2 regions of the Variovorax sp. FW301-JW7 genome follow, and region 1 is predicted to be linked to the other one. Evidence: predicted binding sites of a transcription regulator. Region 1 holds the regulator's gene; the other holds the start of a gene.

Region 1 (11,276 bases):
GCCGGATGACGACCCGTCTTTTGTGGGGCACCGCCGCCCTCCTCGGCCTCGCGCTGCACGCCGCGGCCGAGCCCCTGCCGGCCACCACCGCGAAACTGGTGCCCGAGAAGAGCCAGATCGCCTTCGTCAGCAAGCAGATGGGCGTGCCGGTGGAAGGCAGCTTCAAGCGCTTCGACGCGCAGGTCGCCTTCGACCCGAAGAAGCCCGAGGGCGGATCGGTCGTGCTGCAGATCGACACCGCCAGCGCTGGCTTCGGCGTGCCCATGAGCGATGCCGAGCTGCCCAAGCCGACCTGGTTCGACACCGCGCATTTCCCGCAGGCTAGCTTCCGCTCGAGCGCCATCAAGGCGCTGGGCGAGGGCCGCTTCGAGATGGCCGGCAAGCTCACCATCAAGGGCGTCAGCAAGTACGTGACGGTGCCCGTGAGCATCGTGTCGTCGGGCGGCGCGTATTCGGTCGCCACGGGCACCCTCACGATCCAGCGGCTCGACTACAAGGTGGGCGACGGCGAATGGACCGACACCTCGGTGGTCGGCAACGAGGTGCAGGTGCGCTTCAAGCTGACGCTCGCGGGCCTCGGGCCGCTGTGACGACGATTTCATTTCCCATGCATCCTTCTTCCCTTGCCATGAACAAGCTCCTCTTCGCCGCGGCCCTGTGCGCGGGCGCGGCCCTGCCCCTGGCCGCCACGGCCCAGGAATACACGGCGCCGCCGCTGGCCGCCAAGCCCGCGGGCGGGCCGGCCAAAAATGCGAGCTACGTGATCGACCCGACCCACACCTTCGTCATGTACGAGATGGGCCACTACGGCACCACCACCAACCGCGGCCGCTTCAGCACCAAGGACGGCTCGGTGCAGATCGACGGCACCGGCGCCAGCGGCAAGGTCGACATCACGATGGACATCAGCTCCATCAACACCGGCGTCGACCTGCTCAACCGCCACGTGCAGAGCAAGGACTTCTTCAACGTCGCCGAATTCCCCACCGGCCGCTTCGTGGCCGAGCGCATCGACTTCAGCGGCGACAAGGTGACCGACGTGCCCGGCACGCTCACACTCATGGGCCAGACCAAGCCGGTGACGCTGAAGGCCGTGCGCTTCAACTGCTACCTGAACCCGCTCATCAACCGCCAGGTCTGCGGCGGCGACTTCGAAGCCACCGTGCAGCGCAGCGACTGGGGCATCACCTGGGGCCTGAACTTCGGCTTCGAGAACAAGGTGAAGCTGCTGGTGCAGGTCGAAGCCGTGAACGTGCAGCAATGACGACGACGCAAGGAGCCACGCGATGATGGACACCACCCTTTCCCTGCTCGGCATCGCCGGCGCCATGGCCGTGGGCGCGATGAGCCCGGGCCCGAGCTTCGTGATGGTGGCGCGCACGGCCGTGGCCTCGCGCAGCGACGGGCTGGCGGCGGCCCTGGGCATGGGCGCCGGCGGGCTGGCCTTCTCCATCGCGGCGCTGGCCGGCCTGCAGGCGGCGTTCCTCGCGGTGCCGGGGCTGTACCTCGCGATCAAGGCCTTCGGCGGCGCCTATTTGATCTACCTGGGCTTTCGCATCTGGCGCGGCGCGCGTCAGCCGCTCGCGATCACGCCCGACACGGACGCCTCGCCGCGCCAGCAAGGCCGCAGCGGACGCACCTTCCTGCTCGGCCTGGCCACGCAGGTCAGCAACCCGAAGACGGCGGTGGTGTACGCGAGCATCTTCGCGGCCTTCCTGCCGCGCGAGGTGCCGCTGGTGCTGGCGCTCGCGGTGCCGGCCGTGATCTTCTGCATCGAGACGGGCTGGTACGCGATCGTCGCGCTGGCGCTGTCCTCGGCCGCGCCACGCGCGGCCTACCTGCGCTACAAGACCTGGATCGACCGCGCCGCCGGCGGCGTGATGGGACTGCTGGGCCTGCGGCTGGTGTGGTCGGCCATGCGCGGCACCTGAGGCCCTAGAGCAGGCTCTCGGGCGTGAGCGGCGCCAGCAGCTCGAGCATGGTGCGGTCCCAGAAGCCCGAGTCGGGCTCTTCGTGCAGCACGGTGGTCTTGCCGCCTTCCTCGCTGACCCACTCGATGCGCCGCGAGCCGGTGGCGCCCGCATCGGCGCCTTCGGCAAAGCGCAGCCGGTAGGCGCCCTGCTGCTTGAGCACGTCGAGCAGCTTCAGGGTCTGCTGCGCCATCTCGGGGCTGCGGATGAACAGGCCGATCTCGGTGTTGTGGACCTCGGAGCGCGGATCGAAATTCATCGAGCCGACGAACAGGATGCGCTGGTCGATCACCGCCGACTTGGCGTGCAGCCGCCCCACCGACGTGCCGAACAAACCGAGGCGCACGCTGCGCCGCGTGCGCGCGGAACTCAGCTCGTGCAGCTCGGCGCCCAGCGCGAGCATGTCGGCGCGGTAGCGGCGGTAGGCGGTGTGCACCAGCGGCTCGTCGGTGGCGGCGAGCGAGTTGGTGACCACGCTGATCTTCACGTGGCGCCCGCGGATCTCGCGCATCACCTCCAGCCCCGACGCGCCCGGGATCAGGTAGGGCGAGACCAGCGTCACCTCGCTGCGCGCGCGGCGCATCTGCTCGACCACGTTGTAGCGCACGCTGTCCACGTCGAGCAGCGGCACGCCGCCGTACGACGCGGTCTTGCCGATCACGCGGTCGGGTGAATCGGCATACGCCTCGGCGGTGGTCCAGATCAGGCCGAGCTTGCCGGCGTCGAGGTCGTCGGCCACCGGGCTGTAGCCCAGCAGGTCGTTGGGCGCGGGCCTGGGCGGCGGCGGCGTGGTGTCGGGGCCGGTGGCGGCGTCGAAGCGGCGCTGCAGTTCCTCGCGCGGCAGGTCGGTGTGCACGACCGCGCCGATCGGGCGCACGTGCGGGCTGTTCCAGTACTGGTCGAACAGCACGCCCAGGCGCGGGATCAGCGCGCCCGTGACGAAGGTGTCGAGGTCGATGAAGTTCGGGCCGGTGGTGCGGCGGAAGTACTGGTTGCCGATGTTGCGCCCGCCCGCCACCGCCATCGCGCCGTCGGCGATGAAGAGCTTGTTGTGCATGCGGCGGTTGACGCGGCTGAAGTCGAACAGTGACGCGGTGAAGCGCTTGAGCAGGCTGCCGCGCCCCGCCGGAAACGGGTTGAACAGACGCAGCTCGACGTTCGGCGTGGCGGCCAGGCCGAGCAGCAGCTCGTCTTCGCCGGACGTGTAGAGGTCGTCCATCAACAGGCGCACGCGCACGCCGCGCTGGGCCGCATCGCGCAGGGTGCGCAGCAGGTAGCGGCCGGTCTCGTCGTTCTCGATCTGGTAGTACTGCACGTCGAGCGTGCGCTGCGCGCGGCGCGCCAGCTGCAGCCGCGTGTCGAAGGCGAAGTCGCCGCCGGGCATCAGGCGAAAGCCGCTGAGGTCGGGGTCGGGCTGCGAGGCCAGCGCGATCTTGCCGAGCGCGGTGTCGGCCGAGACGGCGATGGCCTTGGTGGGCGGGCGCGGCGCCTCGTCGGGCAAGGTGGCACAACCGGCGAACAGCGATGCAGCCACGAGGGCGAAGACCCAATGCCCCCAGCGCGACAGCAGGCGACGGGTCATCGTGGGCTTTCTACAGAGCTTTGCGCAGGTTGGCGGGCGCGATGCGCAGCGCCTCGCGGTACTTGGCGACGGTGCGGCGCGCGCACTCGATGCCCTGCTCTTTCAGCATCTCGGAGATCTGGCTGTCGGACAGCGGCTTCTTGATGCTCTCGGAACTCACGAACTGCTTGATCAGCGCGCGCACTGCCGTGCTCGACGCGTTGCCGCCGGTCTCGGTGCCCAGCGCCGAACCGAAGAAGTACTTGAGCTCGACCGTGCCGAAGGGCGTCGACATGTACTTGGCGGTGGTCACGCGCGAGATGGTCGATTCGTGCAGGCCCAGCTCGTCGGCGATCTCGCGCAGCACCAGCGGGCGCATCGCGAGTTCGCCGTGCACGAAGTAGCTCTTCTGCCGCTCGACGATGGCGTTGCTCACGCGCAGGATGGTGTCGAAGCGCTGCTGGATGTTCTTGATGAACCAGCGCGCCTCCTGCAGCCGCTGCGACAGCGCCTGGCTGCCCTCGCCCTTGTGCGACTTGAGCGCACCGGCGTAGATGTCGTGCACGCGCAGGCGCGGCATGACCTCGGGGTTGAGCATGACGCGGAACTTCACGTTCGTGCCGCGCCCGGTCTTGGTGACGATCACGTCGGGAATGACGATGTTGCGTTCGACGTCCACAAAGCGCCGGCCCGGCTTGGGCTCCAGGCGCGCAATGATCTGCAGCGCCGAGCGCACCAGCTCTTCGTTCGTGCGCGTGAGCGTGGCCAGGCGCTTGAAGTCGCGCCGCGCGAGCAGCTCCATCGGCTGCTTGCAGATCGCGATGGCGGTCTTGCGGATGAGCGCTTCGGCCTCGGTCTCGTCTTCGCTGGCGAGCGCCTTCAGCTGGATGCTCAGGCATTCGCCGAGGTCGCGCGCGCCGACGCCCGCCGGCTCCAGGCTCTGCAGCAGGCCGAGCGCCACCTGGAAATGGTGCACGAGGTCGTCGAACTGGTCGTTGTCGTCGCCCGCCAGGCCCGAGGCCAATGCGGGCAGCGAGTCTTCGAGGTAGCCGTCGTCGTTGAGCGATTCGATCAGGAAGCGCAGCGCGGCACAGTCGTTTTCGTTGAGCCGCAGGCTCAGCGCCTGGCGGTGCAGGAACGACTGCAGCGACTCCTGGCTGCGCGCAAGCTCGGTGGCGTCGGCACGCTCGTCGTCGCCCAGGTTGTTCTGGCGCGCGGGTGCATCGCTGCCCCACTCGCTGTCGTCGGGCGCCATCTCGACGGTGCCGTCGCCTTCCCAGTCGGGCTCGCGCTCGGTGATCTCGGCGGCGGGGCCATCGGAGTCGGGCGTGGACGTGGTTTCGCTGGTGGTGGTCGTCGCGCTGCTGGTCGGCGCCGGGGCGAAATCGCCTTCGCCGGTTTCACCGCCCTCGTCGCGCGGCACGGGCGTGTCGACAGCATCGAGCCCGAACTCCTCGCGCGCCGCTTCTTCCGCGGTGCGTTCGAGGAACGGGTTCTCGTCCAGCATCTGCTCGACCTCCTGGCTCAGCTCGAGCGTGGAGAGTTGGAGCAGGCGAATGGACTGCTGCAGCTGTGGCGTCAGCGCCAGATGCTGCGAGACGCGAAGGGACAGCCCTTGCTTCATGGAGACCCGACCCTCCCTTACATGCGGAAGTGCTCGCCCAGGTACACCCTGCGTACCTCGGCGTTGTCGACGATCTCCGAGGGTGTGCCTTGTGCCAGCACGTGCCCGTCGCTGATGATGAACGCGTGATCGCAGATGCCCAGCGTTTCACGCACGTTGTGGTCGGTGATGAGCACGCCGATGCCACGTTCCTTCAGGAAGCTGATGATCCGCTGGATCTCGATCACCGCGATCGGGTCGATGCCGGCGAAGGGCTCGTCCAGCAGGATGAAGCGCGGCTGGGTGGCCAGCGCGCGCGCGATTTCGACGCGGCGGCGCTCGCCGCCCGACAGTGCGAGCGCAGGCGAATCGCGCAGATGGTCCACGCGCAGGTCGGCCAGCAGGTCGGTCAGGCGCTCGTCGATGTGCTGCTTGGACAGCGCCACCAGACGGCCGTTGGCGTCGGGCTCGCGCTGCAGCTCGAGCACGGCACGCACGTTTTCCTCGACCGTGAGCTTGCGGAAGATCGAGGCTTCCTGTGGCAGGTAGCTCAGGCCCATGCGCGCGCGGCGGTGGATCGGCATGTGGGCGATGGGCTCGCCGTCGATGGTGATCTCGCCGGCGTCGGCGCGCACCAGCCCGACGATCATGTAGAACGACGTGGTCTTGCCGGCGCCGTTGGGGCCGAGCAGTCCGACGACCTCGCCCTTTTGCACATCGAGCGAGACGTCTTTCACGACCGTGCGGCTGCCATAGCTCTTCTTGAGGCCGCGCGCCACGAGGCGGCTGCCCGGGACGCCGTCGGCGGGCGGGGTTCCTGCGGTTTCGATCACTTGCGCCCTTCCCCTTCGGTGCCGCCCAGCGTGGTGCTCGAGCGCAGCCCGGCGCCGGGCGCGGGGGTGGGCGCCGGGGCCGCGGGCTTCTTGCCGCCGGCCGCCGGTGCAGCGCCGGGCGCCGCCGGGGCCGGCGTGGCCTTCGGCGTGAGGATGGCCTTCACGCGACCGCCACCGCCCGCCGAGACGCCGGCGTTCGGCGGCACGAGGGAGCCGTTGACGGTGTAGGTGTCGTTGCTCTGGTCGTAGACGATCAGCGCGCCGCTGCTCTCGTCGTTGGCCGTGGCGCCGATCAGGCGGCGCATGACGGCGCGGCGGATGAACTTGACGTTGTCGGCGCGGCTGTCGTACTCGATGACTTCCGACTCGCCCTCGATCCACTCGTCGCCGGCGTTGCGCTTCTGCTTGTAATAGGCCAGCTTGCCGGGCGCCGCCGTGACCACGCCGTACTGGTAGCCCTCGGCGTCCTGGCGCACGTCCAGCCGCGCACCGCGGATGATGATCGTGCCCTTCGTGACCAGCACGTTGCCGGTGAACACGCTGGTCTGTTTCAGGTCGTCGTAGCGCATCGAGTCGGACTCGATGTTCATCGGCTTGGTGCGGTCGGCGGTTTCAGCCAGGGCGCCGGAGGCGGCTCCGGCCAGCAACAGCGCGCCGAAGGCCAGGCGGCCGAGGCGACGAAGGGTGGGGAATGTGGGGATGGAGGGCAATGTCATAAAGGCACGAAACTTGCTCTGAAACATTGTATGCGTGGGACGGTGATTGACCACCGCCGCCAATGAAAAAGCCCGCCGAAGCGGGCCTTGCGTTCGACCAGGAAAGCAGGTCGCCGGGTCGGTCAGCCCTTCTTGGCTTCGCCGATCAGGAAAGTCGCAACCTGCAGCACCTTGGCCATGCTGCCGGCGGTTTCGCCGTCGACATACCAGCGGCCTGCCACGGCCAGGGCCGGCACGCCGGCGACCTTGTAGGCCTCGGTCTGCTGCGACGCGCGACGGGCCTTGCTGGCCACGCCGAAGGACGCAAATGTTTCCTTGAACTTGGCGCCGTCGAGGCCGGCACGCTCGGCCCAGGCCTGGATGTTGGCTTCGCCGTTCAGGTTCTGGCGCTGTGCGTGGATCGCAGCGAACACCTTCGGGTGGTATTCCTCCAGCTTGCCCATGGCTTCGAGCGTGAAGTACAGGCGCTGCTTGGCTTCGACGTCGTTGCCCACGAAAGGCACCGGGATGCGGCGGAACGCCACTTCCTTCGGGGCTGCCTTGACCCAGGCTTCGAGCGAGGGCTCGAAGTCGTTGCAGTGCGGGCAGTTGTACGAGAAGAACTCGACCACCTCGACCTTGCCGGCGGATGCATCGACGGGCACGCGCTTGTCGAGCACGAGGAAATCGGAGCCGGCCTTGGGGGCGCGCTGGGCGTGTGCCGGAACGGCAGCCAGCGAAAGCAGCCCGATCGAAGTGGCGGCCAGCGAAAAGTCACGACGTTTCATGGAAAAGATTCTCCTGTGGGTACCGCAGTACAGAGCCGGCGCGCCGCCGGGAGTTCCCCGTGGGCGGCGCGACCGAGGCGCTGGAATTGACAAACGCGTGCGGCGAATGCCGCGCGGGCGAGAGCTTAATGGCTGTTCAAGAAAAGCGTCGGTCAGCGCTGCACGCGCACCAGCGCCGATTCGAGACCGCCGCCGTCGAGCCGTTCCTTGAGCCGGTCGGCGTCGTCCTTCTTGTTGAACGGGCCGGCGCGCACGCGGTAGACCGTGCGACCGGCCTGCTCGCGTTCGGTGACCTTGGCCTCGACGCCCATCAGCGACAGCTTGGCGCGTTGCGCCTCGGCGTCGTCGGTGGTGCGGAAGGCGCCGGCCTGCACGAAGTACATGAAGGGATCGGCACCCGACGGCGACGGTGCGGCGGCCGTGTGGCTCGGCGCAGCGGACGCGGTGGTCGTGCTGCCGCCTGCGCGGGCCCGGGCAAGGTCGCCCAGCGGATCGTTAGACGGCGGCAGCGCGTTGGCTTCGGCCGGCACCGGCGCGGGGCGTGCCGGCTTGGGCGCCACCACCACGGGGGCGGGGGCGGTGACCGGCGGGGTGACGGTGGTGGGCGCCGTGCCCGGTGCCGCGGTGACGGGGGCGCCGGTGATCGGGTTCACCGGGCCGGTGGCCGTGGCGGCCGGTGGCGTGGCCGCCGGCTTGGGCGCGCCGGCCTTGCCGGCCAGCGGTGCGTTCGGGTCCCAGTCGCGGTTCTTGCGGGCTTCGGCTTCGTCCTGCTCGGCACCGCCGCGTTGCGTCTTGTTGACGAACGGGATCGGCACCTTGGTGACGTAGACCGCGATGCCCAGGGCGACGCCCAGACCGAGCACCAGGCCGATGATCAGCCCGATGACGATGTTGCCGCGTTGTCTGCTTGTCTTCTTCATGTTCAGAGGGTGATTCACATCTTGTTCGGCGCACTGACGCCGAGGATCGCGAGGCCATTGTGCAGCACCTGCGCGGCCGCTGCGACGAGTGCGAGACGCGCCAGCTTGACCGGCTCGTCGTCCACCAGGATGCGCTCGGCATCGTAGTAGCTGTGGTAGCTGGCCGCGAGTTCGCGCAGGTAGAAAGTCACGTCGTGCGGGGCGAAATCCTTCGCCGCCGCTGTCAGCATGGCCGGGTACTTGGCCAGCAGCAGCATCAGCGCCTGGGCCGCCGGGCTGTCCAGCGGCGACAGGTCGACCGCCTTGAGCGCGGCCACGTCGCCGCCCCAGGCCGCGAGCACCGAGCAGATGCGCGCGTGGGCGTACTGCACGTAGTACACGGGGTTGTCGTTGTTCTTGGTGACCGCGAGGTCGACGTCGAAGGTGTATTCCGTATCGGGCTTGCGGCTGAGCAGGAAGAAGCGCACGGCATCGGTGCTGGTCCACTCGATCAGGTCGCGCAGCGTGACGTAGCTGCCGGCGCGCTTGCTGATCTTGACCTCTTCGCCGCCCTTCATGACGCGCACCATGGTGTGCAGCACGTAGTCGGGGTAGCCCTCGGGAATGCCTTCGCCCGCGGCCTGCAGGCCGGCGCGCACGCGCGCGATGGTGCCGTGGTGGTCGGTGCCCTGGATGTTCACGACCTTGTGGAAACCGCGCTTCCACTTGGCGATGTGGTACGCGACGTCGGGCACGAAGTACGTGTACGTGCCGTCCTGCTTCTTCATCACGCGGTCTTTGTCGTCGCCGTAGTCGGTCGACTTCAGCCACAGCGCGCCGTCTTGTTCGTAGGTCTTGCCGGCGGCCACGAGCTTGGCCACGGCCGCCTCGACGCGGCCGCTGGTGTAGAGGCTGGACTCGAGGTAGTAGTTGTCGAAGCGCACGCGGAAGGCCTGCAGGTCCAGGTCCTGCTCGCGGCGCAGGTAGGCCACGGCGAATTCGCGGATGCTGTCCAGGTCGTCGATGTCGCCGCTGGCGGTGTACTCGCGGTCGTCCGACTTGACGGTCTTCTTTGCCTTGAAGTCCTCGGCGATGTCGGCGATGTAGTCGCCGTTGTAGGCCGGGGCCTTTTCGCCGCTGGGCCACTCGGCGTCGCCGGGCTTGAAGCCCTTGGCGCGCAGCTGCGTGCTGTTGGCCAGCGTCTGGATCTGCACGCCGGCGTCGTTGTAATAGAACTCGCGCCACACGCTCTGGCCCTGCGAAGCCTGCAGGTTGCAGATGGCGTCGCCCAGCGCGGCCTGGCGGCCGTGGCCGACGTGCAGCGGACCGGTCGGGTTGGCCGAGACGAACTCGACCAGCACCTTTTCGCCGGTGGCGGGCTGCTGGCCGAAGGTTTCGCCGGCGGCCAGCACCTCGCGCACGATCTGCTGCTTGGCGGCAGCCTTCAGGCGGATGTTGAGGAAGCCGGGGCCGGCGATCTCGATGGCCTCGACCCATTGGCCGAAAGCGGGGGTGGCGAGCAGCGCAGCGCTCAGTTCCTCGGCCAGTTCGCGGGGCTTGCGCCCCAGCGGCTTGGCGAGCTGCATGGCAGCGGTGCTGGCGAAATCGCCGTGCGCCGCCACCTTGGGCGACTCGAACGCGGCTTTGGCGCCGGCGCCGGGAGAGAGGGTTTCGAGCGTGTTCGCGAGCGCCGCGAGCAGCTCCTGTTTGACCAATAGCATCTGTGAATTTTACCGGGGGCAAACCCGGACCCAGTTAACGATCGTCATCCGATGGGCGATGTCGCCCGTTAGGATGGTCGGCCCCAAGGCGGGGCGTCTGTCACAACCCAACCTTGCAAGGACATATCCACCATGAAGAAGCTCCTTTCCCTGGTCGCCTCCACCGTCGCGCTCGGCGCCTGCCTGTCGTTCAGCGCCTACGCGCAGGACAAGGCACCCGCACCGGTCGTGGCCCCCGCCGCCGCCGCCGCACCTGCGGCAGCCCCTGCCGCCGCGGCTGCACCCGCCGGTGGCGCCAGCTGCGATGCCAAGGCCATCGACAAGAACGGCAAGCCCCTGGCCGGCGCCGCCAAGAACAGCTTCATGAAGAAGTGCAACAAGGCCGCCGCCGGACCCGCCTGCGCCGCCAAGGCCCTCGACAAGAACGGCAAGGCCCTGGCCGGTGCCGCCAAGAACAGCTTCATGAAGAAGTGCGAAGCCGACGCGGCCAAGGCCTGATCCGGCGCGGCGCCGGTCTGCGGCGCTGACATTTGTTACTCCCGAAGGGGCCCGCTCATGCGGGCCTTTTCTTTTTGTCTTTGTATTGATTACTTGCCGAAGCCGCGCGCCAGAAACACCGCCACCAGCGGGATCAGCGCGATCAGGTGCGCCTGGATCATCACCAGCTTGCGCGTCTTCAGGATGTCGGCCTCCGCAGGCAGCTTGCCCGTGGCGCGCAGCGTCTTGCGCCAGCGGAAGTAGGTCAGCGTCGGGAAGATCGACAGCACGCCCACGATGATGAACAGCGTGAGCTTCACGTGCAGCAGCGGGTTGGTCCAGTACCAGGCCGTGCCCTTCACGCCCCACCAGGTGCGCGCGATGCCGGTGGCCAGCACCGCGATGGCGGCAATGCCGTAGACCATGTCGACCTTGGCCAGCCGCTCGACCACGGCGGCATTGAGCCATTGCACGCGGCACAGCGCAGCTTCACTGGAGATGAACACGACCATCGTGAGGATGGCCAACAGATGCAGGTAGGCGAGGATGGCTTCGAGGGTCATCGGAAACTTTCTTCATCGGGGTTGCAAGCAAATGCAAAAAGCATTGTGCCGCCCGGTCACGCTTTCAGGACCGCCCGCCCCAGAATTCCGGCTGCCCGTACTGCGCTTTGAGGAAATCAAGCCACAGTCGCACGCGCAGCGGCAGGTGCTTGGTGCCTGTGAACAC
Region 2 (11,276 bases), on a different contig from region 1:
TCGCCGGGGCTTCGGCGAAGGGCTTGCCGGCAGCGGGCTGGCTGGCCAGCGCCTCGGGCGGCTGCCGGTAGTCGGGGCCGACCGCCGCGCAGGCCGCGAGCCCGGCCGCGACCGCGAGCGAAGCCATGCGAAAGGCGAAGCGGGTCATGGCGGTCATCCCTTCTTCGGTGCGGCGGCAGCGTGGGCCGCGTCGTGTTCGAGGACCTGCACCGTGACGGTCTGGCCGGCCACGAGGCGCGCGCCTTCGGGCAGCGGGTCGAGCTTCACGCGCACCGGGATGCGCTGCGCCAGCCGCACCCAGTTGAAGGTCGGGTTCACGCTGGGCAGCAGGTTGGCGCTGGTGGAGCGGTCGCGGTCGGCGATGCCGGCGGCCACGCTGTCGACCGCGCCTTCGAGCACCGCGCCGCCGCCCATCGGCGTCACGCGCACGCGGTCGCCCAGGTGGATGCGCGGCAGCTTGGTTTCTTCGAAGTAGCCCTCGACGTAGAACGACTGCGCATCGACCAGCGCGAGCACCGGACGGCCCGCGGCGGCGTAGCTGCCCTGGCGCAGGTCGAGGTTGGTGACGAGGCCGTCGGCCGGTGCGCGCACTTCGGCGCGCTGCAGGTTCAGGCGCGCCGAATCGAGCGCCACCTCGGCCTGCGCGACGGCGGCCTGCGCCTGCTCGACGCGGGCGCGGGTCTGTTCGCGCGACTCTTTCGACACCAGCTCGTCGAGCCCCGTGTTGCGCGCGTTCTCGCGCTGGGCCTGGGCGCTCACGGCGCGCTGCGCGGCAAGCGCGGCCTGCGCCTGGCGCACGGCGAGGTCGTAGCGCGCGCGGTCCACCTCGAACAGCAGCGTGCCGGCGGCGACCGGCTGGTTGTCCCGGATCGGCACGGCCGTGACGAGGCCCGAGACGTCGGGCGCGATCTGGACCACGTTGGCGCGCACGCGGCCGTCGCGCGTCCACGGCGCGAGCTCGTAGTGGTCCCACAGGCGAAAGCCCGCCCAGACGGCGGCGGCCACCACGGCTACGGTGAGGAGAACGCGCAGCAGGCTCTGCGCCCGGGGGTTGTCTGCGAAGGGGTTGGCTTTCATGGGAATCTCTGTGGTGTTTGAGTTGTCATTGCAGGTGCGCCGTGAGCCGGCTCAGGCCGTACAGCAGCAGCAGGTACAGCGCCATGTCGAACAGCGCCGGGTGCCACACCCAGCGGTACAGGCCGGTGGCGGCGAGCAGCCGGCGCACGCCCCACAGGGCGAGCAGCGCGGCGGCGGCCAGCAGCATGAGCCAGGGCACGTAGAGCCCGTAGAAACTGGCTTCGCCGATCATGCGGAAGCTCCTTGCGGTGAAGAGGACACGGACACGGCCGCCAGCGAAGGCGGCGCGTCGGGGAACAGGTTGCGACGCAGGCCGACCAGCGCGGTGACGGCGGCGCGCGACGCGGTGGAGCTGTCGCGCGCAGCGAGCACGGCGGTCAACGCTTCATCGATCTGCGGCAGCAGCGCCGCCGGGCGCGGCGCCATGCGGCCTTCACCGCGCTGGCGGAAGAAGCGCGCGATGCCGCCGAGCAGTGCAGCCGAGGTGGCCATCGGCAGCTGGGCGCGCACGCGCTGCAGCACGGCGATGTCGGCGCCCATGCGCAGGTCGCGCAGCGCGTCGTTGGCGGCCACGCCCTCCACGGTGCCTCCGGCCTGCGCGATGCGCGGCGCCAGCAGGCCGATGCGGTCGAGCATGCGCACGGCATAAGCGTCGCTCTGCGCGTACTGCGGCTGGGAGGAAGCGGCCATGTCGCCGAGCTCGCGCCAGGTGGCGCGCTGGATGCGGCGCGCGCTCCAGTCGGCGCCCACCGAGCGCACCAGCCGCGTGACGCGCGCTGCGACCAGCACGCCGACGACCTGGCCGATCATGCTGTTGATGAAGCTCACGAGGTCGGCGCTGGCGGTGTCGTGCATCGCCAGCGTGCCCGACACGCCGAAGACCAGCGCCATCGCGGCCATGAAGTGCGTCGGGCGCGGCAGGTACAGGCCCAGCAGCAGGAAGAGCGGCGCGCAGATCACGACCAGCATGCCGAAGTCCTGCACCGTGGGCATGAGCACGAGCACGTAGACGGCCGAGATCGGAATGGACCACAGCGTCCACTTCAGGAAGCCGTGGATCGCCGGCACCGGGTCGTCCATGGTCGCGAAGAAGCAGCAGAAGACCGCGGCCATCATGGTGGCGGCCGAGCCCATGGTCCAGCCCGTGAGGATCCAGAACGCGCCGCACAAGCAGATGGCGATGACGGCCGCGAGGGCGGAGAGCAGCGCCATGCCGTGGTCGCGGTGCATCGCGCGCTGGCCGAGCGCGGCCGTGCGGCGCAGCGGCGCGCCGCCCTTCAGGCCTTCGTCGATGTCGCGGCGGAGTTGGGCGCAGGCGGTCCAGCCGTCGACCAGTTCTTCGAGCCGCCCTGCGAGGCCGATGCGCAGCGCGCGGGCCCAGGGCGTGAACCCCGCGTCCTGCGCGCTGCCCAGTGCGGCGATCGCCTGGCGCAGCGCCTGCAGGCGAGCGGAGGCATCGACGGCCGGGTCGCTTTCGTCGCGCAGCCACTGTGCGGCCAGCGCCAGCACGGCGGTGACGTCCGGCGCGAGGCGGCCTTCGGCTTGCGCCAGCGCCTGCAGCCGGTCTTCGACGGCCGACAGCGCGGGCGTGAGCGCCGCCACGCGGTCCTGCATGGCGCGGATCGCGCCGGCGGTCCAGCGCAGGTGCGTGGTGTCGAAGGGCACGTGGGTCGAGAGCAGGCGCAGTTGCGTGATGTCGCCGGCGAGGCGGCGGCGGTCGTCGTCCAGGCGCTTCGGGTCGGCGTCCTTGGGGGTGCTGCGGTCGCCGGGCTGGAACAGGTCGCCGAGCCACTGGCGCGCGTCTTTCAGCGTGCGGTCGAGCAGGCCCAGCACGGTGGGCGCGAGCCCGGCGGGCAGCACGAGGCTGTGGACCAGCGTGGCGCAGAAGATGCCCAGGCCGATCTCTTCCACGCGCGCCACGGCGGTGTCGAACAGCACGAGCGGCGTCTGCACCGACGGAAAGCCGATCAGCGCCGCCGTGTAGCCCGCGAGCATGAAGACGTACGAGCGCGGCGTGCGGTCGAGCAGCGAGATGTACAGGCACAGCCCGACCCACAGCGCGAGCACCAGCGTGAGCAGCTCGGGCGCGTTGGACAGCGCGGGCACCATGAGCACGGTGGCGACGCTGCCGATGAGCGTGCCGCAGAAGCGGAACACCGCCTTGGAGCGCACGGCGCCGGCCAGCGGATGGGCGACGACGTAGGTGGTCATGAGCGCCCAGAACGGGCGCGGCAGGCCGGCGCGGCTGGCCAGGTACATCGCCAGCATCGCGGCGGCGAAGCTCTTGACGGAAAAGAGAACTTCCGCGCGGCTGAAGCGCGGCAACGACATCGCCGTGGACATCTACTGGCCGCGCCCTTCCTGCTGCAGGCTCTGCATGCCGGCGGCACTGCGGCCGAGCTTGGCCTCGAGCGCGCCGAAGACGCGCAAGGTGGCGGCGATGTCCTCGTCGGGAATGCCTTCGAACAGCGCGGCGCGCATCTGGCGCAGCGCGGCCTCGATGGGCTCGCAGACGGCGCGGCCGGCGGGCGTGAGGTGCAGCGTCTTGGCGCGGCGGTCGGCCGGGTCTTCGCGACGCTCGACGAAACCGGCCTCGACCAGCTGGTCGAGCGAGCGCACCAGCGACGGCCCCTCGATGCCCAACGCCTCGGCCACCGTGCCCTGGCGCACGCCGTCTTCCATGCGCCCGAGCACCACGACCGGCCAGGCCAGCGTCTGCGACAGGCCGACGTGCGCCACCGCCTTGTCGGCCGCCGCGCGGTAGCCGCGCTGGAGCACCGACAGCGAGGTGCCGAGCCGCATCAGCGCGTGTTCGCGCAACGGGGAGATGGGTTCGGTATCGGCCACGGCGTTATCAATTAGTTAGCTTGCTAACAATTGTACGGGTTTCTACCAAGTTCTGCACGCAGCCGCGCACGTCGTCAGCGCACGGCCCAGGGAAAAGGGGGAGAGAAAGAAAAGTGTGAAGCTCGCCGATAAGCCGGATTCTGTGCACCGGAGCCCTCTTGCGAAGACCCCGGCGTGACCGCCATTACTCTGGGCCGTTTGTCGCCAAACGGCTCGATGCCACCTACCCGCCAGCTCAGCGGAACCACCTCGATACTGGCCTACTTGGTGTTGCTGCGCGCAGAGATTGCCCGTTTCACCCGAACTGAATCGGCTCGTCTCTGTTGCTCTGATCCTCACCTCACGGTGGAGAGTCGTTAACTCCTGCGCTGTCCTGTGCAGTCCGGACGTTCCTCCAGTGCGATCTTTCGACCCGATGCTGTTGCCCGAGGGCAGAGCATCGTCCCTTTCGGGCTTGCACCAGCGGCGGTCTGGCGTGCTTCACACCTCGATTATCGCCCGCCCCGTCAATGACCCTTCAGGCGATGCCGCGCGCCGGTCGTCAGCCGGGCGTTTCGCTGTCGCCGGCCTGCACCAGGCCCAGCTTGCGCAGCGTTCGATGGAAGTTGCTGCGGTCGATGCCGGCCTCGCGCGCGGCGCTGGCCACGCGACCGCCGTGGCGGGCGAGCAGTTCCGAGAGCCAGGCCCGCTGGAAGGCCTCGGTCGCGTCGCGCAGCGTGCCGCCCGCGATGGCAGGCCCCGCGAGTTCGTTCGCCGGGGCCTGCACGGGCGCTGCCATGGCGCTTCCCGCGACGGCGGTGCTGTCCAGCGCCAGGTGATGCGGTTCGATGGCCGTCCAGCGCGAACCGCGCGGCTGCTCCCTGAACGCCCGCAGCGAAGCGCGGCTGATCACATGCTCGAGCTCGCGCACATTGCCCGGCCAGCCGTGCGCCAGCATGGCGGCCTTCGACGCCGGCGAGAGCCGCAGGTTGCGCGCGCCCAGCCGGTGCTGGTTCTCCTCGAGAAAGCTGCCGGCGAGCACGAGCACGTCGCGCCCCCGTTCGCGCAGCGGCGCGACCACGACCGGATAGACCGACAGCCGGTGGTACAGGTCGGCACGAAAGCGCCCCTGCGCGATCGCCGCGGGCAGGTCGCGGTTGGTGGCCGCGATCACGCGCACATCGACCTTGCGCATGCGGTCGCTGCCGGGGCGCTGCACCTCGCCGCTTTGCAGCACGCGCAGGAGCTTGGCCTGCACGCTCAGCGGCAGTTCGCCGACCTCGTCGAGAAAGAGCGTGCCGCCGTCGGCGATCTCGAACTTGCCGTCGCGGTCCTGCACGGCGCCGGTGAACGCGCCGCGCTTGTGACCGAAGAGCTCGCTGTCGGCCAGCGACTCGGGCAGCGCTGCGCAGTTGACCTGCACCAGCGGCTGCTCGCTGCGGCGCGAGCGCGCGTGCAGGCGCTGCGCGACGAGGTCCTTGCCGACGCCGGTTTCGCCGAGCAACAACACCGTGAGGTCGGACACGGCGACGGTGTCGATCTCGTGGCACAGCTGCTTCATCGCCGGGCTGCTGCCCAGCAGTTCGCGCGGCGCGCCACGCCCCGCACGCAGCGCCTGCGCCACGGCCTGCTCGCGCATCGCGCGCGCCTGCATCTCGCGGATCGTGTCGGCGGCCTCGATGCCGGTTTCGACGAGGGCGATCAGTGCCTCCATCTGCGCCGGGCCCACGGCATCGAAGGCGTGCGGCTCCAGCGCGTCCAGCGTGAGCAGGCCCCAGACGGCGCCGCGCAGGCGCAGCGGCGCGCCCATGCAGTCGTGCACCGGCAGGATGCCCGGCTGGCCGGCGACGAGGCCGTCGTACGGGTCGGGCAGGTTGCAGTCGTGCGCGAAACGCAGGCCCCGTTCGCTGTCGAGCAGGCGCGCAAAACGCGGATGGGCGGCCACGGGAAACTGGCGCCCCAGGGTTTCGTCGCTCAGGCCGTCGACCGCGACGGGCTTCAGCACGTCGACGTCGAGCTGCAGCAGCGCGGCGGCATCGCAGCGGACCAGTCCGCGCGCGGCGGCGAGCAGCGATCGGTAGCGGGCGGCCTCGGCTTCGGGCTCGGGTGGTGAGGCCTCGGTGGTCGAATCGACACGCAATGTGGTCATAAGTACAACGCTGGAGTTGTTGCGAATTTGACCACGCCCAATAAATCCCCAATGGCGTCAAGCACTTGCAGAGGCCTTCCGGCTGGCACGGATCGTGAGATGACCAACGCATCTCAACCGAAGGACCGCCAGACCATGAACCCACAAACCATCGCCATCGTCAAGTCCACCGTGCCCGCGCTCCAGGCCCACGGCGAGGCCATCACCAGCCACTTCTACAAGATCATGTTCGAGGGCCATCCGCAGGTGAAGGCCTTCTTCAACGAAGCGCACCAGGCCGCCGGCACCCAGGCGCGCGCGCTGGCGGGGGCGGTCATCGCGTACGGCGCGCACATCGACCGGCTCGAAGCGATCGCCGGCGCCCTGCCCCGCATCATCCAGAAGCACGCCGCGCTGGGCGTGCTGCCCGAGCACTACCCGATCGTCGGCCACTACCTGCTGCGCGCCGTGAAGGAGGTGCTCGGCGATGCCGCCACCGACGAGGTGATCGCCGCATGGGGCGAGGCCTACGAATCGCTGGCGGGCCTGCTCATCGCCGCGGAAGAAGCCGTCTACAGCGCCAATGCGGCGCAACCCGGCGGGTGGCGCGGCACGCGCGAATTCCGCGTGGCCCGGCGCGAGGACGAGAGCGAGGTCATCACCTCGTTCTACCTGGAGCCCGTGGACGGCGGCGCGCTGCTGACGTTCTCGCCGGGGCAGTACCTCACGCTGGTGCTGGAGATCGACGGCCAGCCGGTGCGGCGCAACTACTCGCTGTCCGACGCACCGGGCAAGCCGTGGTACCGCATCAGCGTGAAGAAGGAAGAAGGCGGCCGCGCCTCGAACTGGCTGCACGAAGCCGCCGTGATCGGCACGCGGCTGCAGGCGCAGGCGCCGTGCGGCGACTTCGTGCTGCAGCCCGCCGGTGAGCAGGCACGCCCCCTCGTGCTGGTGACGGGCGGCGTAGGCATCACGCCCGCGATGAGCATGCTCGAATCGGTGGCCCACACGGGCCGGCCGGTGCACTTCGTCCATGCGGCGCGGCACGGCGGCGCGCATGCGTTCCGCGCCCGCGTCGACGCGCTCGCGCAGCGGCATGCGAACGTGAAGCCGCTGTATGTCTACGACGCGCCGCGCGACACCGACACGCCGCACGCGACCGGCTTCGTCACCCGCGAGCTGCTGGCCGGGCTGCTGCCGGAAGACCGCGACGTCGACCTGTACTTTCTCGGACCGAAGCCCTTCATGCAGGCGGTGTATGCGAACGGGCTGGCGCTCGGCGTGCCGAAGCAGCAGCTTCGCTACGAGTTCTTCGGGCCGCTCGAAGCCCTGGAAGCCTGAGGGAAGCAAGGCCCTGCGCTGAAACAGTCGCGGGCTGGTCTCACAATGCGCGCTGTCCGCCCGAACAACCGCATTGATCCAAGGAGATTCCATGAAGGCCCAGAACATCCTCCAGACCATCGGCAACACGCCGCACATCCGCATCAACCGCCTGTTCGGCCATGCGAAGCAGCAGGTCTGGATCAAGTCGGAGCGCGCCAACCCCGGCGGCTCGATCAAGGACCGCATCGCGCTGTCGATGGTGGAAGACGCCGAGAAGAGCGGCGCGCTCAAGCCCGGCGGCACCATCGTCGAGCCGACCTCGGGCAACACCGGCATCGGCCTGGCGATGGTCGCGGCTGTCAAGGGCTACAAGCTGATCCTGGTGATGCCTGACAGCATGTCGGTGGAGCGCCGCCGCCTCATGCTGGCCTATGGCGCCACCTTCGACCTCACGCCGCGCGCCAACGGCATGAAGGGCTCCATCGCCCGCGCCGAGGAAATCGTGGCCGGCACGCCGGGCGCGTGGATGCCGCAGCAGTTCAACAACCCCGCCAACGTCGACGTGCACGTGCGCACCACGGCCGAAGAAATCGCGGCCGACTTCCCCGAGGGCATCGATGTGCTCATCACCGGCGTGGGCACGGGCGGCCACATCACCGGCGTGGCGAAGGTGCTCAAGAAGAAGTGGCCCAAGCTGCAGGTGTTCGCGGTGGAGCCGGTGGCCTCGCCCGTGATCTCGGGCGGCGCGCCGGCGCCCCACCCCATCCAGGGCATCGGTGCGGGCTTCATTCCGAAGAACCTGGACACCTCGCTGCTCGACGGCGTGCTGCAGGTCGACGCCGAGCCGGCGCGCGAAATGGCGCGCCGCTGCGCGGTCGAGGAAGGCATCCTGGTCGGCATCTCGTCGGGCGCGACGCTCGCGGCCATTGCGCAGAAGCTGCCCTCGCTGGCGCCCGATGCGGTGGTGCTGGGCTTCAACTACGACACCGGCGAGCGCTACCTGTCGGTCGAAGGCTTCCTGCCCGCCTGATCCAGCTACAAGTTTCATAGCGCCCCGGGCGCTTAAAATCGTCGGTCTGCTTGATAACCACAAGCCCCACGACATGCTGCGAATCTCCGAACTCAAACTCCCGCTCGACCACGCCCCAGAGGCGCTGGCCACCCTGATCGCCCGGACGCTCGACGTTCCGCCTGAAGCGATCGCCTCCCACACCGTCTACAAGCGCAGCTTCGACGCCCGCAAGGTCGACCTGCTCACGGTCTACATCTGCGACGTGCAGCTGGCCGACGCGGCGCTCGAAGCCTCGCTGCTGGCGAAGCACGCCAGCCATCCGCACATCCAGCCCGCGCCCGACATGCGCTACACGCCGCCGGGCCAGGCGCCCGCGGACGCCACGCGCCCCGTGGTGATCGGCTTCGGCCCCTGCGGCATCTTCGCGGCGCTGATGCTCGCGAAGATGGGCTTCAGGCCCATCGTGCTCGAACGCGGCAAGACCGTGCGCCAGCGCACCCGCGACACCTGGGGCCTGTGGCGCAAGAGCGTGCTCAACCCCGAGTCGAACGTGCAGTTCGGCGAAGGCGGCGCCGGCACCTTCTCGGACGGCAAGCTCTACAGCCAGATCAAGGACCCGCGCTTCCTCGGCCGCAAGGTGATGGAAGAGTTCGTGAAGGCCGGCGCACCGCCCGAAATCCTGTACGTCGCACACCCGCACATCGGCACCTTCAAGCTGGTGAAGGTGGTCGAGAACATCCGCGAGCAGATCGTGGCGCTCGGCGGCGAGATCCGCTTCGAGCAGCGCGTGGCCGACGTGCACATCGAAGACGGCCACCTGCGCGGACTCACCGTGCTCGACCAGACGACCGGCCAGAGCAGCGAACTGCGCGCCGACCACGTCGTGATGGCGCTGGGCCACAGCTCGCGCGACACCTTCGAGATGCTGCACGCCCGCGGCGTGCACATCGAGGCCAAGCCTTTCTCGATCGGCTTCCGTATCGAGCACCCGCAGGGCCTGATCGACCGCGCCCGCTGGGGCCGCCACGCGGGCCATCCGCTGCTCGGCGCGGCCGACTACAAGCTGGTGCACCACGCCAGCAACGGCCGCTCGGTCTACAGCTTCTGCATGTGCCCCGGCGGCACCGTGGTCGCGGCCACCAGCGAGCCGGGCCGCGTGGTCACCAACGGCATGAGCCAGTACTCGCGCAACGAGCGCAACGCCAACGCGGGCATCGTGGTGGGCATCGACCCGAAGGACTTCCCCGGCGATGCGCTGGCAGGCATCGCGCTGCAGCGCCAGCTCGAAAGCAACGCCTACGTGCTCGGCGGCAGCAACTACCACGCGCCCGGCCAGCTGGTGGGCGACTTCATCGCCGGCAAGCCGTCGACCGCGCTCGGCAGCATCATCCCGTCGTACAAGCCCGGCGTGACACCGACCGACCTGCACCAGGCCCTGCCCGCCTACGCCATCGAGGCCATGCGCGAAGCCTTCCCGGCCTTCGGCCGCAAGATCAAGGGCTTCGACACGCACGACGCCGTGCTCACCGGCGTGGAAACGCGCACCTCGTCGCCCATCCGCATCACGCGCGGCGACGACTTCCAGAGCCTCAACGTGCGTGGCCTCTACCCGGCCGGCGAAGGCGCGAGCTACGCGGGCGGCATCCTGTCGGCCGGCGTGGACGGCATCAAGGTGGCCGAGGCCGTGGCGCGCAGCGTGCTCGGCAGCGCCGTTTGACGATGCACTTCCACCGTCCCACCACCGGCCAGCTGGCCGTCGCCACGCTGGCGATGGCCGCCGTGGTGCTCGCGTCCAACGTCCTGGTGCAGTTCGCCATCAACGACTGGCTCACCTGGGGCGCCTTCACCTACCCGGTGGCCTACCTCGTGAGCGACCTCGTCAACCGGCGCTTCGGCCCCGGCATGGCGCGTCGCGTGGCCTGGGTCGGCTTCGCGGTGGCCGTGGCGGTGTCGCTGCTGCTGGCACCGGCGCGCATCGCCGCCGCCTCGGGCCTGGCCTTCATCGCTTCGCAGCTGCTCGACATCCGCGTGTTCGACCGCCTGCGCCGGGGCCTGTGGTGGCGCGCGCCGCTCGTGGCCACGGTGATCGCGGCCGTGCTCGACAGCATCGTCTTCTGGGGCATCGCCTTCGCAGGCACCGACGGCCCCTGGCTCACCTGGGCGCTCGGCGACCTGGGCGTGAAGCTCGGTGTCGGCGTGCTGATGCTGCTGCCGTTCCGGCTGCTGATCGGGCGGCAAGCCGCTGACCGAGGTGACCGAGGCGCTGCACGCGCATGACCATCCGCCCTGACAATACCCGCAGGATGTTCCGGCCGCGCTGACCGCGCGGGACCGGTTGTTCTTTTTCTTCCCTTTCCATCCCTCGCGCCCATCGCCGAGCCTTCCGTATGACCGACGCATCCACCGCCGCCCCGAACACGAACTCGCGCAACGCACGGCGCCAGCGCCCGGACATGGCCGAGCAGCTGCAGCAGCTGAAGGCCGGCGCAGGCAGCACCGACGCAGGCGCTGACGCGTCGGCGTCGCAGCCCGCCCCCGCACAACAGCAGCAACAACGCCCGCCGCGCGCGAAGCAACAGCGCCCGCATGGGCAGCAGCAGCCGCAGCAAGGGCGCAAGCCGCGCGGACAGCAGCCGCAACAACAGCAGCCCGAAGCCCAACGCGCACCGCGCAAGGTCAACCCCGTGCTCGAGCGCCTGTTCGCGCTGTATCCGCAGCTCTTCGGCGCACGCTTCGTGCCGCTGAAGCTCGGCGTGTACGAAGAGCTGATCGCGCGCCATCCCGAAGACTTCAAGGCCGAAGACCTGAAGATCGCGATGGGCCAGCATGCGCGCTCCACGCGCTACCTCGAGAGCGTGGCCGCCGGCCATGCGCGCCATGACCTGGACGGCAACGCGCTCGACCCGGTCG

The links. Region 1 encodes sigma-54, which starts transcription at its own class of promoters, with help from an activator protein. Its sites were predicted from a motif close to TGGCANGNAANCTGCTTT; they were not measured.
Region 2: a site for sigma-54 is predicted at 6,136-6,153, ahead of hmpA (NO-inducible flavohemoprotein). Genes of this name have one in related genera too.

What each region holds. Positions count from the first base shown of each region.
Region 1 covers NZ_JBYTBC010000016.1:6,814-18,089, forward strand. Annotated here, with positions in the region: gene AC3WQM_RS29050 (cytochrome b) at 1-9, shown strand, start outside; gene AC3WQM_RS29055 (YceI family protein) at 6-590, shown strand; gene AC3WQM_RS29060 (YceI family protein) at 629-1,264, shown strand; gene AC3WQM_RS29065 (LysE family translocator) at 1,287-1,931, shown strand; gene AC3WQM_RS29070 (phospholipase D family protein) at 1,936-3,552, opposite strand; gene rpoN (RNA polymerase factor sigma-54) at 3,563-5,155, opposite strand; gene lptB (LPS export ABC transporter ATP-binding protein) at 5,173-5,967, opposite strand; gene lptA (lipopolysaccharide transport periplasmic protein LptA) at 5,964-6,683, opposite strand; gene AC3WQM_RS29090 (thiol:disulfide interchange protein DsbA/DsbL) at 6,806-7,450, opposite strand; gene AC3WQM_RS29095 (SPOR domain-containing protein) at 7,603-8,370, opposite strand; gene argS (arginine--tRNA ligase) at 8,385-10,070, opposite strand; gene AC3WQM_RS29105 (hypothetical protein) at 10,203-10,568, shown strand; gene AC3WQM_RS29110 (DUF2214 family protein) at 10,658-11,110, opposite strand; gene AC3WQM_RS29115 (LysR family transcriptional regulator) at 11,175-11,276, opposite strand, start outside.
Region 2 covers NZ_JBYTBC010000004.1:200,673-211,948, reverse strand. Annotated here, with positions in the region: gene AC3WQM_RS12870 (efflux transporter outer membrane subunit) at 1-157, opposite strand, end outside; gene AC3WQM_RS12865 (efflux RND transporter periplasmic adaptor subunit) at 154-1,077, opposite strand; gene AC3WQM_RS12860 (DUF1656 domain-containing protein) at 1,103-1,309, opposite strand; gene AC3WQM_RS12855 (FUSC family protein) at 1,306-3,420, opposite strand; gene AC3WQM_RS12850 (MarR family winged helix-turn-helix transcriptional regulator) at 3,421-3,879, opposite strand; RNA gene rnpB (RNase P RNA component class A) at 4,038-4,406, opposite strand; gene norR (nitric oxide reductase transcriptional regulator NorR) at 4,466-6,052, opposite strand; gene hmpA (NO-inducible flavohemoprotein) at 6,188-7,372, shown strand; gene cysK (cysteine synthase A) at 7,464-8,384, shown strand; gene AC3WQM_RS12825 (NAD(P)/FAD-dependent oxidoreductase) at 8,458-10,083, shown strand; gene AC3WQM_RS12820 (VUT family protein) at 10,086-10,643, shown strand; gene AC3WQM_RS12815 (ProQ/FinO family protein) at 10,754-11,276, shown strand, end outside.